4 regions of the Sinorhizobium sp. BJ1 genome follow, and region 1 is predicted to be linked to each of the others. Evidence: riboswitches for the same ligand, from Rfam matches in the RefSeq annotation. Region 1 holds a riboswitch; each other region holds the start of a gene.
The links. Region 1 has a riboswitch for cobalamin ahead of bluB (5,6-dimethylbenzimidazole synthase). Riboswitches for the same ligand answer to the same signal wherever they lie in the genome.
Positions count from the first base shown of each region.

Region 2: it holds a riboswitch for cobalamin, as region 1 does, so the genes downstream of both, CO676_RS35235 (ABC transporter substrate-binding protein) here and bluB (5,6-dimethylbenzimidazole synthase) in region 1, are expected to answer to the same signal.
Region 3: it holds a riboswitch for cobalamin, as region 1 does, so the genes downstream of both, CO676_RS05490 (aromatic ring-hydroxylating dioxygenase subunit alpha) here and bluB (5,6-dimethylbenzimidazole synthase) in region 1, are expected to answer to the same signal.
Region 4: it holds a riboswitch for cobalamin, as region 1 does, so the genes downstream of both, cobU (bifunctional adenosylcobinamide kinase/adenosylcobinamide-phosphate guanylyltransferase) here and bluB (5,6-dimethylbenzimidazole synthase) in region 1, are expected to answer to the same signal.

Region 1 covers NZ_NWTH01000005.1:252,636-255,837, reverse strand. The annotation lists gene CO676_RS09700 (DUF2865 domain-containing protein) at 1-710, shown strand, start outside; gene bluB (5,6-dimethylbenzimidazole synthase) at 664-1,419, opposite strand; cobalamin riboswitch at 1,463-1,674, opposite strand; partial or broken gene CO676_RS09690 (SDR family oxidoreductase) at 1,787-2,602, opposite strand; gene CO676_RS09685 (TolB family protein) at 2,650-3,202, opposite strand, start outside.
Region 2 covers NZ_NWTH01000010.1:51,967-55,168, reverse strand. The annotation lists gene CO676_RS15955 (ABC transporter ATP-binding protein) at 1-102, opposite strand, end outside; gene CO676_RS15950 (iron ABC transporter permease) at 99-1,127, opposite strand; gene CO676_RS35235 (ABC transporter substrate-binding protein) at 1,124-2,086, opposite strand; cobalamin riboswitch at 2,347-2,579, opposite strand; partial or broken gene CO676_RS15940 (ribonucleotide-diphosphate reductase subunit beta) at 2,628-2,926, opposite strand; gene CO676_RS15935 (hypothetical protein) at 3,138-3,202, shown strand, end outside.
Region 3 covers NZ_NWTH01000003.1:431,484-434,685, reverse strand. The annotation lists gene CO676_RS05505 (L-threonylcarbamoyladenylate synthase) at 1-468, opposite strand, end outside; gene CO676_RS05500 (DUF6656 family protein) at 548-1,147, opposite strand; cobalamin riboswitch at 1,455-1,657, shown strand; gene CO676_RS05490 (aromatic ring-hydroxylating dioxygenase subunit alpha) at 1,761-3,005, shown strand; gene CO676_RS05485 (hybrid-cluster NAD(P)-dependent oxidoreductase) at 3,008-3,202, shown strand, end outside.
Region 4 covers NZ_NWTH01000005.1:138,470-141,671, reverse strand. The annotation lists gene cobW (cobalamin biosynthesis protein CobW) at 1-920, opposite strand, end outside; gene cobU (bifunctional adenosylcobinamide kinase/adenosylcobinamide-phosphate guanylyltransferase) at 924-1,451, opposite strand; cobalamin riboswitch at 1,586-1,981, opposite strand; gene CO676_RS09135 (FecR domain-containing protein) at 2,221-3,202, shown strand, end outside.

The DNA.
Region 1 (3,202 bases):
GCCTGAACTGGGACGAGACGATCCCTGACGAGACGATTCCTGACGAGTCGAGCACCGAAGAGGCTCACGTTCACCGCAACATTCTCGAAGACTTCCCGCCGGACGGCGAGGACTATCCGTTGCTGTTCGACGGTCCAGCGGACGACTTCACATTCATGGAGGACGGCGCTGCAGGCGGCCTCAGGACCATGTGCGTGCGTACTTGCGACGGCGCATTTTTCCCGATTTCGTCGAACGCGACACCGGCCGACTTCGGACGCGATACCGAGCTTTGCCGGGCACGATGCCCGGCAGCCGACACGGAACTCTACTATCACGTGCTGGCCACCGAGGAGAGCGAGCAGATGATTTCCGCGTCGACGGGCAGGCCGTACACGGAACTCCCCAACGCCTTCGCCTATCGTACCCGCGGGGTCGGTGCGCCCGGTATCTGCGGCTGCCAGATACCCAAGGTCGCAACGGGTAAGAGCAGCAACAATTCCGCGTCAGGAACGAAGCTTTCGGTGGTCAGCCCCTCCGTCGTGACGATCAAGGGCACGGCTTTGCCGGCGTCCGGATCGCCGGCAGCAAAGCCTGTGGAAGAGCGCCCCTACGACCCCACGACCAGCAAGGTCCGCGTCGTCGGCCCCGCCTTTCTGCCGCAGCAAGAGAGCGCGATCGATCTCAAGAACCCTCGGGGGCCGCGCTATCAGCCGCTGCAGAATGAATGACCTGGTCGACAAACCGCTTCCCGCCGTCGCGAAGGCCCCATCTTTCCTCGAAGATCAGGTCCTCGAGCGGTACCCGTTGCCGCCAGCCCTTCACCGCTAGTTCCGGTTGCTGGTAGAGTCGGTCGACAAAACCGAGGCACAGCCAGGCGACGATTTCGATGTGTTCGGGCATGCCGAGGATCGCCTTGATCTCGTCCTCGTGGAAAATGCTGACCCAACCGACGCCGACCCCCTCGGCCCGCGCTGCGAGCCAAAGGTTCTGGACCGCGCAGACCGTCGAGTAGACGTCCATTTGCGAATTATGCGTGCGCCCGAGCACGACGGCGCCGCCGCGCGTGCGATCGCAGGTCACGCAAATGCTGAGCGGCGCCTTGCGTATGCCCTCGAGCTTGAGTGAGCGATATTTCGCCTGCGCCTCGCCTGAAAACATGCCGGCGGCTTCCTCATTGGCGCGCCGGAATGCCTGCCAGACTTTCTCCCGCGTCTCGCTCCGGCGCACGAGCACGAAGTTCCACGGCTGCATGAAGCCGACGGACGGGGCGCGATGCGCCGCATCGAGCAAGCGGGAAATCAGAGGCTCGGGCAGCGGTTCAGGCAGGAACTCGTCGCGTACGTCGCGGCGCGTCTCGATGGCGCGATAGACGGCGGCACGCTCGTCCGGTGAAAAGGCACCGGCCGCCGTAAGGCAGTCGTTCGGGTCAGGCAGCATCGTTCGATCCCCAACAATGCACAACCTCCCGCCGTCCATGCGGGGCCGGTCTATCTTGTCAGGCCGGTCTTCTGACTACGGATCACTCGACTGGGCCGCCTTCCCGGATCGCATCAAGACCCAGTGGCAAAGCTCTGAAAACGTTCAAAGCTGTTTTGGCGCAGCCGTCCCCATCACAGCGTTGGGCACGTGCCGGAATTCAACCGGCTTCCCGATTCTCCCGCCTCAGCGGGCACCTGACGGCCGCATATGGGCACAGGCGCAGGCGAAAGGCAAGACTACAGCACGTGCGTCTTATCAGACGCACAAGATCGCAGTAGAGCTTTGGATTGCTGCATGTTTCTACATGCAGCAGGCCGAGAGCGACTCAAAGCGGCGCTGTCGGATGCGGCGATCCGTCATACGCACCCCAGATTGACTGGTCGAAGCAGATCACCGAGCCGGTCATCAGACCGGACTCGTCGGAGGAGAGATAGGCGCACGCGCGCGACCTCGGCGGGATCGACGAGCCGCCCGAAAGGCTGGCTTGCCGCCGCCTTCTCCAGCCAGTCCTCGGGAGCGCCGTGATATTCCCGTTGGATGCGGTCTTCGCCTTCCGATGCCATCCAGCCGATGTTGAGGCCGTTGACGCGGATGCGGTTGCGCAGCAGCGCATAGGCGGTGTTCTTCGTCAGCGCCTCCAGAGCACCCTTGGATGCGCAATAGGCGGCGATGAAAGGCTGGCCCGCCTTCGCCGACATCGAACCGATATTGACGATCGTGCCTTCGGTCTTCTCACACCGCATCACCTTCACCGTCTCCTGCATCAGGAAGGAGGGAGCACGCACGTCTATCGAAAACATGCGATCGAAGAGTTCCGCGTATCGAGGATCGTGCCGCGGTCGGTGATTGCGGCGGCATTGACGAGCCCATCGACTCGGCCAAATTCACGATCCCAGGCCGCAACGACCGCCCGGGCGTCCTCCACGCGCTCCAGGTCCGCCTGGACATAAACGACCTTCGCGCCGGTCGCCTCACCGATCTCGGTCGCCTTTGCCTCGCCCTTCGCCGCATGGCGCCCGCAGATGACGATGCCCGCAGCGCCCCGTTCAGCGAACAGTCCCGCAATCGTGGCGCCGAGCCCCTGCGTGCCGCCGGTCACGACGGCGACCTTGCCGTCCAGCCGGGCGTAGTCTTTTCCCATGAATTCCTCCCATAGATCTGAGAGCGAACCGTCGGCTCGCCGTTGGCTCACGCGGGCCAATACCGCACGAAGGCGAAAGCCTCGCCCGAGGGCGACCAGTTCGGAACATTGATTGTCCCCTGCCCGCCGAAGAGCTCGAACAGGACGCGCGCATTGCCGCCTTCCGGATCCATCAGCCGAAGCCGCACATCGAGGTCGCGGGGGTGGTCGAAGACCTGGCCATCATAGGAAAGCACCAGCAGATGCTTGCCGTCTGGCGACGGATGCGGGAACCAGTCGCCATAGGAGCTGTCGGTAACGCGCTGGACATCGCTGCCGTCCGGCCTGATCCGCCAGATCTGCATGCGGCCGGTGCGGCTCGAGTTGAAATAGATCCACGCGCCGTCCGGCGACCAGTCCGGTCCGTCGTTGCGGCCCTCGCCATGCGTCAGCCGCCGCTCCTCGCCGCCATCGACCGAGATCGTGTAGATGTCGAAGACTTGGTCGCGGATGCCGCAATAGGCCACGGTCCGCCCGTCCGGGGACCAGCCGTGCCAGTAGGACGGCAGGTTGCGCGTGACGAGCCGCGGCGTGCCGCCCGCGACCGGCAGCAGATAGATC
Region 2 (3,202 bases), on a different contig from region 1:
GACGATGCCGAGAAACTCGCCCGCGACGACGTCGAGCGAGACATCCCGGAGGATGGAAACTCCACCCGTCGACCACGAGACATTGCAAGCGGAGAGTTTCATCGAACTGTCCTGCGCTGGCTGAGGATGACGGCAAAGGCCGGTGCGCCGACGAGCGCCGTGACGACGCCGATCGGCAGCACCTGCCCCGGAATGATGACGCGCGACACGATGTCGGCGGCGATCATGAACACCGCCCCGATCAAGGCGGCGGCGGGAAGCAGCAATCCGTGCCGGACGCCGACGATCATCCGGGACACGTGCGGGATGACGAGGCCGACGAAACCGATCGACCCGACGATGCTGACCATGGCCGCCGTCATCATCGCCGATGCGCCAATCAGGACGACATAGACCCGGCGCACCGGGATGCCGAGCGAGGCGGCGGACTCGGATCCGAAGGTGAAGGCGTCGAGCGCCCGCGCGTGCCACAGGCAGACAATGAGGCCGACCACCGCGACAGGAACGGCGAGCCAGACATCCGGCCAGCGCACGCCGGAAAGATTGCCGAGCAGCCAGAACATGATTGCGCGCGCCTGTTCCGCATTGGCGGCCTTGGTAACGATGAGCGACGTGAGCGCGTTGAAGAGCTGCGAGCCGGCGACGCCGGCCAGAATGATCGCGCCATGGCCCCTGCCGGCACGCATCGCCAGAAGGCTGACGAGCCCGAAGGCGAGAATGGCTCCTGCGAACGCTCCGACCGGCAGCGTCAGCAGGCCGGCGCCGATGCCGAGAACGGCGACGCCGACCGCACCGGTCGATGCACCCGCCGAGATACCGAGAATGTAGGGGTCGGCCAGCGGATTGCGCAGCAGCGACTGCAGCACGACGCCGGAGACCGCCAGCGCCGAACCGCAGCAGGCGGCCACGATGGCGCGGCTCACCCGGTAGTTCCAGATGATGCCCTCGTCGAGCGCATCGAGGCCGTATCCGGCATCCCACAATCGGTTGGCGACAGTCTTGGCGACGACGCCCATGGGAATGGCCGTCTCGCCGATCGCCGCGCCCAGCCAGAGCGCGACCAGTAGCACGACGAGCGCCAGCAGGCTGGCGCTCGTCCGCGACAAGGATGGCGCGATGCCTATCACTTGTTCAGGCCGGATTTCTCGACGGCATCGGCCAGCACCTCGATGCCTTCGATGGTCCGGATCGTCGGGTTCATCGCCTGGGCGTCCATCTCGACGACGTGGCCCTCTTTCACCGCAGGCATCAGGCTGGTTACCGGGTCCGACTCCAGGAACTTGTGCTTGACGGCGACGTCGTCGGCGGGGAAGCGACGGCGCTCCATCTTTCCCGCGACGACGAGCGTCGGGCCGGACTTGGCGATGGTTTCCCAGCCGACGGTCGGCCATTCCTCTTCGCTGTCGATGACATTGTCGATGCCGAGCGCCCGCATGATATAGCCCGGCGCGCCGTTCTTGCCGGCGACGTAGGGATCGATGTCGAGCTCGGCGCTCGAGAACCAGAACACCGCGGAGAGCTTGCCGTTCGCCGACGCGATCTTCTTCTTCGCCGCATCCTCACGCGCCCTCAACTCGGCGACCAGCTTCTCGCCGCGCTCCTGGACGTTGAAGATCTGGGCGAGTTCGGTGATTTCCTGATAGATGAGGTCCATCGTGAAGACCGTGTGGCGAACGCCATCGCCGCCGCCGCTATTGTCCTTGCCGACGCAATCGGCAGGCGACGTGTAGACCGGAATGCCGAGTTCTTCGAACTGCTCGGGCTTGGCGACGATGCCTTCGCGCCCGACATGCCACTGGAACTGCGCCGTCACGACATCCGGCTTCTTGGCGACGACGCCTTCGAAACTCGGGTCGTTGTCGGCCAGCCGCTCGACGTTTGCATTCGCGTCCTCATAACCCTTGATGACCGGACCGATCCAGACGGCGGTACCCACCATCCGATCCTGAAGGCCGAGCAGGTACAGGATCTCCGTGCTGCTTTGGCCGATCGAGACGGCGCGTTCGGGCGCCTTCGGGAAGGTGACCGGGCGGCCGCAATTGGTAAGCGTCAGCGGATAGCTGGTTTCGGCGGCCTGGGCCTCCATGCCGATGGCCGCCAGAAGAACGGCAGCAGCCCACAGGATGCCGCGATTAGATTTCGCAAAGATGCTTTTCATAAGTCTATTCCCCGGATTCGATGAAGCGGCCGCACGGAATGCGGCCGTTCGTGGCGCGGACGGACGGAGTCAGACCGCCTGCCGACAGCGCGACGGCGTCGAGGAACGGGGAAGACCGCAGGCTAAAAGGCGCAGATCGGCGCGAGGAGAGGTCATGCTGTGTCCTGTTCCGGGCATCCCCGCCCGCATTGGAGTGAACGCATGACGGCAGGTCTCCTGGCTCGCGGATATCTGCCGTCCACCTGCCTTCCCACGATCGAGCTCGCAGTGGCATGACGCTTTCGCGTCACTAGGATGGGCGGCAATCCGCTTACAGTTGCGGGGGCAGCCACGGTCTTGGTCCCTCTTGGGTCGTCCGCACCGTGTTCCCTATTAATCCCCTTCGCTTCATCGTAGGGGAACCGTCACTGGCTTCATTAAATAGTTGATCTCAGCTGGTCAAGGCCGGTTCTATCGCCATGCCGGAGCGTCAAAAATCCCAGTCCTCGTCCTCCGTCGCGACCGCCTTGCCTATGACATAGGACGACCAGCCGCGAAGAAGTCATGGTTTTCGTCGGCGGCCGGCGAGAGCGCCGACAGGATCGCGGGGTTTGCAGGCTTCCGGCGGGAACAGCGCCTCGTAGCCAAGCTTCATCAGCGCCTTGTTGGCGTTGTAGTGCAGGAATTTATTGACGTCTCGGTGAGGCCGACGCCGTCGTAGACCGCTTCGGTATATTTCACCTCGTTGTCGTAGAGCCCGAGCAGCAGGTCGAAAGCGAAGTACTTGATGTTGGTAAGCACCGCCTCCTCGTGCGGCGTCACCGGATAGGCCATCAGCTTCACGCGCCGACACCGTTCTGGATCGTGCCGAGCAGCGTCAGGCCGGTGAAGCGAGACGCCGCGATTGCTCCCGACGGCAGCAAGCAAAAACGTCTTCCTGCAACAGACGCCACAATCAAGTATAATCCTTGAGCAATCACGGAGACAGGAGGAGGGACAGATGTCCGTCGACGCAGGACCGCGAACAGTGGGCGCCGAATATGCGATCGAGTATCTGCAGGAGCA
Region 3 (3,202 bases), on a different contig from region 1:
ATGCGTTGCGCTGGTCGGACTGATCCTGCCCGACGTATTGGCGCTCGGGGCCGCCAGCGGCCGGCCAAAGTGTCCAATCACCCGCCGGGAGAAACCCTCGGGCATGCGGATACCGAGCGTGTCGAGCCCGGCGGAGGCCAGCGCATGCACGCCGCTTTCGGGTCGCTGCGGCAGGATCAGCGTCAGAGGTCCGGGCCAGAAGGCTTCCGCGAGGCGCCGGGAGATTTGATCGAACGCCACATGCGCTTCGGCCATTGCCATGTCGGAGACATGGCAGATCAGCGGATTGAAGCGCGGCCGGCCCTTCATCTCGTAGATGCGGCTGATCGCATCGGCATTGGTCGCATCCGCAGCAAGCCCGTAGACGGTTTCCGTCGGGATCGCGACCGGTTCGCCTTCTGAAAGCACGGCGCAGGCCTTTTCGATCGCTCGATCCGGTTCGTTGCGCGTATCGATGATTTCGGCCATGGCGGTTCCGATCCTTTCCGTCGCTTCCTTAACGGAGGAGGAGGGAAAACAGAACGACTTTCTTCGCCGACGGGCGGGATCAGAGGCTCCGAATAACCCGCCGCAAAGCCTCGTCGCGTGCGCCGAGCATCAGGACGTTCTTGAGCGCCACTTTCGGGTCCTGCGTCCGGAAGATCAGCCCATTGCCGCGAACGTTGCGATTGATGGCCATTTGCCCAAGTTCGGAGTCCGGCGCGATGGCGACGGCGAAATACATGCGTGAATAGCTGGTTTGTATCCGTTCGAAGAAATGCGTCTCGTCCCCGAGGTCGGAGAAGAAGTTGGCGAAGTAGAAAGCCCAGGTGATTTCGCGCGATTGGTTGAGCTTCGCCTTAGCGGCTGTCACATGGCAATAGCCGAGGTGGGGGCTATCGGCGAGCGTCCGGTGGAAGATCATCTTCGGGAACTGGATGAAGGCGTGAAAGCCGTTGATCCGCTTGTGAGTCGTCTCTCCCGCCGCCTGCAATTTCTGGCCGGTTCTCTCGGCCACCTCTTCATGGGTCATGTAGCGGCGCTGCTCGGGCATCCACGGGCGGCGCCGGTCAATGCGGCCGGTGCGCAGGAACTCCGTGTGGCCCGCCGTTTTCGGCGTCGGCGCCTGCGCTTTGCCGGAGGCGTCGTAGTATCTGAGCTTTGCCATCGACCTCTGTGTCACCTAATCCGTCAAACGGATTGATCCGTCAGTGAACGCTAAATCACTATGGTTAACAGAGTATTTCGGGCGCCACACTGGCTGCTCCGCATCGCCTGTATGTCGCAAAATGGCCAGTTGTCTTCGCGGCGGGGATGGCGCGGTTAAGAAAAGCTTCAGCTGCTGAAATAGACATCTATCATCTTGTTTATTATAGAAAATGTGACGGACGTCTCCATGCGGCCGCGCGAAAATCTCTGTCGTCTTTCCGGAATGGAATGTCGCACACCGGCAATTGCCGAGCCGGGCTGCGCGCTTAGATTGGGATGCTCAAGGTGCCGCCTCTAAGAGGGGGCGGAGAATTGGGAAGCCGGTCAAATCCCGGCGCTGCCCCCGCAACGGTGGTGGAGTGAAAGCCACGGCAGAGAGCCACTGGACAGGTCGTCCGGGAAGGTGCCGGGCTGGTCCTTCGGGGACGACTCCAGAGCCCGGAAACCAGCCTTGGAGCGAAACGACCGTAACAGGTTGCGGCGGGCAGCCGGATCGGAGCTATGGCGTACGGCAAATCACCGGCGCGGTTCCTGTCCTGCCTGTCCGAAACAGGGCTAACGAGGACATGGGCATGGACACTCAGAATGAAATGCTGCGCAAGCTGAAGACCCGCCGCGAGGGCTACAGCCTCGACCGGGCCTTCTACATCGACCCGGACTATTACCGACAGGACCTGGAGCATATCTGGTACAAGGACTGGCTCTTCGTCGGCCACGACTGCGAAATCCCGCGGCCTGGCAACTATTTCACCCTGCAGGTCGGCGACTATCCGATTGTCATCGTGCGCGATCGCCAGGGGGCAGTGCGGGCGCTGCATAATTCCTGTCGCCACCGCGGCTCGCGCGTTTGCACGCAGCACAAGGGCTCCTCGGCCAAGCTGGTTTGTCCCTATCATCAATGGACCTACGAACTGGACGGCAGGCTTCTCTTCGCCCGGCAGATGCCGGAGGATTTCGATCCCGCCCAGCACAGTCTGAAGCCGGTGCATTGTGAAACGGTCGGCGGCTATATCTTCGTCAGTCTCGCCGAGCAGCCGATGGATTTCCAGCCGTTCCGCGACACGGTCGCCGGCTATCTCGCACCGCATCGCCTCGGCGAAACCAAGGTCGCCTATGAGAGCACCATCGTCGAGAAGGGCAACTGGAAGCTCGTCTGGGAAAACAATCGCGAGTGCTACCATTGCGCCGCCAATCACCCGGAACTCTGCCGCACCTATCCGGAGGCTCCGACAGTGACCGGCGTCCAGGGCGCCATGGACGACCCCGAAATCGGTGCCCATTGGGAAAGATGCGAAGCGGCGGGACTGCCGAGCGCCTTCAGGATCGGACCGACCGGCCAGTTCCGCATGACGAGAATGCCGCTGATCAACAGGGCCGAGAGCTATACGATGTCCGGCGAGAAGGCCGTCCGCAAAGAGCTTTCCGCCGGCGTCAGCGCCAAGGGCATCGGCACGCTGCTTCTCTTCCACTATCCGACGACCTGGAACCACATCCTCGGAGACCACGCGATCACCTTCCGCGTGCTGCCGCTCGGGCCGGAACTGACGCAGGTAACCACCAAATGGCTCGTCAACAAGGATGCGGTCGAGGGGGTCGACTATACGCTCGAGGACCTCACCCATGTCTGGACGGAGACCAACGATCAGGACCGGCAGATCGTCGAGGAAAACGCTTTCGGCATCCGCTCGCCGGCCTATGAGCCGGGTCCCTATTCGGCCGAACACGAGGGCGGCGTGATGCAGTTCGTCGACTGGTACTCGCGCTTCATGGTGGATCGCCTCCAGGGCAAGTCCTCTCCTTTGTCGCGGGTGGCCTGACCATGGAAATGGCCCGTTCCTTTCATCATTTCGACGAGCTTCATCCCTGGATCGACCGCCAGCACCTGCTTGAATGCACCTCCGTGGTCGCCGAGACCGCGGATGTGATGACCTTCACCTTCCGGTCGGACAAGCCGGCCTGGTTCCGCTACCTACCCGGGCAGTTCGTGACGCTGGAACTGCCTGTCGGCGAAGAG
Region 4 (3,202 bases), 110 kb from region 1:
AGGAGACGCATCGGCTTGCCGGGTACATCGGCGAAGCCTTTGAGCCGCAGCACGTCGTGCTTGGCAATAACCCCCTTGAGACGGTCGACGAAGACAGCTGGATCGGCGATCGCTCCGAGCTCAACAACAAAGCTGTCGAACTCGTCGTGGTCGTGCTCCTCGCCGGCCTCATGCTCCATCTCGTGATGCGATTTGCGGTTGGCGATCTCGCCTTCCGTGCCGACCCCGAGGCCGAGCAGGATCGCGGCCGCCACCTCGCCGTTCCTTGCCTCGATCATCGTCGGCTTGCGACTGATACGCGAGGCAACCTCTTCGCGTACGGACTTCAGGCCGGCGGCATCGATAAGATCGGTCTTGTTGAGAACAATGAGGTCGGCGGCGGTCAGTTGGTCCTCGAAGAGCTCTTCGAGCGGGCTCTCGTGGTCAAGGTTGTCGTCATTGACGCGCAGTGCGTCGACCTTGTCGTGATCGTCGGCAAAACGGCCCGCGGCAACGGCGGCGCTGTCGACGACGGTGACGACGCCATCGACCGTCACTTCGCTGCGGATGTCCGGCCAGTTGAAGGCGGCGACCAGCGGCTGCGGCAGGGCCAGACCAGAGGTCTCGATAACGATATGGTCGGGGCGGTTCTCGCGCTCGAGCAATTTCGTCATTGTCGGTATGAAGTCGTCGGCGACGGTGCAGCAAATGCAGCCGTTGGTGAGTTCGATAATGTCCTCTTCCGAGCAGGCTTCCGCTCCGCAGCCTTTCAGCACGTCGCCGTCGACGCCGAGATCGCCGAACTCATTGATGATCAGGGCGATCCGCTTGCCGTCGGCATTCTGCAGCAGATTGCGAATCATCGTCGTCTTGCCGGCACCGAGGAAGCCGGTGATGACGGTGGCGGGGATCTTGCCCGGTTGGGCCTTCGCGAGTGTCATGAATCAACCCTTCATTTTCAGCGGCAACCCAGCCGCGACGAAATAAACTTCGGCGGATTTCTCCGCGACGATCTGATGGAGGCGGCCGGCATGATCGCGAAAGTCGCGCGCCATGCGGTTCTCCGGAACGATGCCGAGACCGACCTCATTCGAAACGAAGACAAGCCGCGCCCGTGCCGCCGGAAGCAAGGCGGCAAGATCCGCGAATTCGGCTGCCATGTCGCGCCCCTCCATCATCAGGTTTGTCACCCAAAGCGTGAGGCAGTCGACAAGGATGGCGCACCCCGGAGCATCCAGGCGGCGAAGCAGTCCGGAAACATCGATCGGCTCCTCATGCGTCGTCCAGCCCTTGCCCTGCCGCGCGGCCTGGTGGTGAGCGATGCGGTCGCGCATTTCCTCGTCATAGGCGCGGCCGGTCGCGACATAATGCATCGGGAGCCCCGAGGCTTCGACGAGCTTTTCAGCGAAACTGGATTTTCCGGAGCGCGCGCCGCCGAGCACGAGGACTGGGCCGGCGTTCGAGATTGTCATCCGACCCGGCCTCGCGCGATGAAACCTGTGGGGCTAGGACGGCCATAGGAAGCGGCTGCGTGACCAGCACGCGCAGAAGACAATGTGTAAGCCACGACAACCTCCGTGCTGGCGTTGGGGAGAACTCCCCCGGGCGAAATGCCCTGATGGACGGCAGGTCTCCTGGCTCTCGGCGTCACGGGCAAGCACTGCGCAGGTGCGCGCAGCGATGCTGGGCCCGAACGGGTCCGCCTCGCCTTCCCGGCGTTTGCTGGCTCGTGAAGGCGGACGATTCGTAGAAGAAGAGGCGTCCAGCCCAGCTGCTCACGATACCACGCCAGTGGCTTTTCCGGCGCGCCCTCCGATCCCGCGAAAACTGCCCCGTGCAGGTTCATCGGAAGAGGAGCGGCATGCCCAATGGCGAACCCTGACCGTTCTACAGTCGCGGGGTCGGCTGCGATAAGGGCGCCCGGTGTGGGTCCGCCCGTCACATTCCCATTTACTCCCCCGCGCCGCTTCGGTGCGGGGGAACCATCCATCGTCGTTAATTATGAAGCGCAGGCGGCAAAGTCAATCGACCGGCTGCGACGCGAGGCCGGCGAATTGCGGCAGCGCGGCCGCGTCGCCGACCGTATCCGATCCTCATACTCCAAACGGGTAGGCAGACACCCTTCCCCACCGCATGGTAAAACGCGCATCTCGAACCTGACGCGGGATACATGTTTCGCACAGGTTTTTCGATCATGTCCATGGCACTGAGTTTCTCAGTACAGCCTTGGTGGGGGGTGCGATGGCATATCTGCGTCGTGCCGCATTTGTCGCGCTAAGCGTCGCGCTTTACGGCTCTATGCCAAGCAAGGCCGCCGAACCAATCGGCCAGGCGATCCGCATCCAGACCCAGGTGAGCGGGGCGCGCGGACCGCTGGTCGTCAGGGACCCGGTCCATCGGGACGAGCGGATTCGAACATCCAGATCGGGACTCGGCCAGTTCGTGTTCCGAGATGGAAGCAAGCTCGCCGTGGGTGCCGGCTCGTCGGTCGTCATTGACAGGTTCGTCTTCGACGACTCGAAATCGGTGCAGAAGCTAACCGTTGCGGCGGCGAAGGGAACATTTCGCTGGATCAGCGGCAACTCGAAACACGCGGCCTATGAGATCCTGACGCCGGCCGGAACGATAGGCGTTCGAGGCACCGTCTTCGACTTTTACGTCGGCGGCGACGGCACGACCGCGGTGGTCCTCTTGAGCGGCGCTGCCGAATTTTGCGGCCGAGGAGGCTGCCAACAGCTGACACGGCGCTGCGACTGTGTCGTCGCCCGCCCGAATGGCGACATGACACGTACAAGGCGGGTCGATCGGAGCACCCTCAGGACACTCGGCAATCAACAGGCGCTGCCGTTCCTCTCCGGCAAGCAGCAGCTCTCGCCCGGATGGAGCGGCACCGGCTGCGGCCTCTCAGCGGCGATCCAAATCCGTCCTGATCCGCCACCCCCCCGTGCCGCGCCGCCAACCAAAACGGCTCCCCCTATCGAGAAGCCGCCCAAACCAGATAAACCCAGCAAGCCCGACAAGCCCAGCAAACCAGATAAGCCCAGCAAACCAGATAAGCCTAGCAAACCAGACAAACCCAGCAAACCGGACAAGCCCAGCAAACCGGACAAGCCCAGCAAACCGGACAAGCCCAGCAAACCGGACAAGCACGGCAAGCCGGACGGACATAAGGATAGACTGAGCAAGCCCGACAGGCCCCACAAGCCAGACGGGCCACGTGACC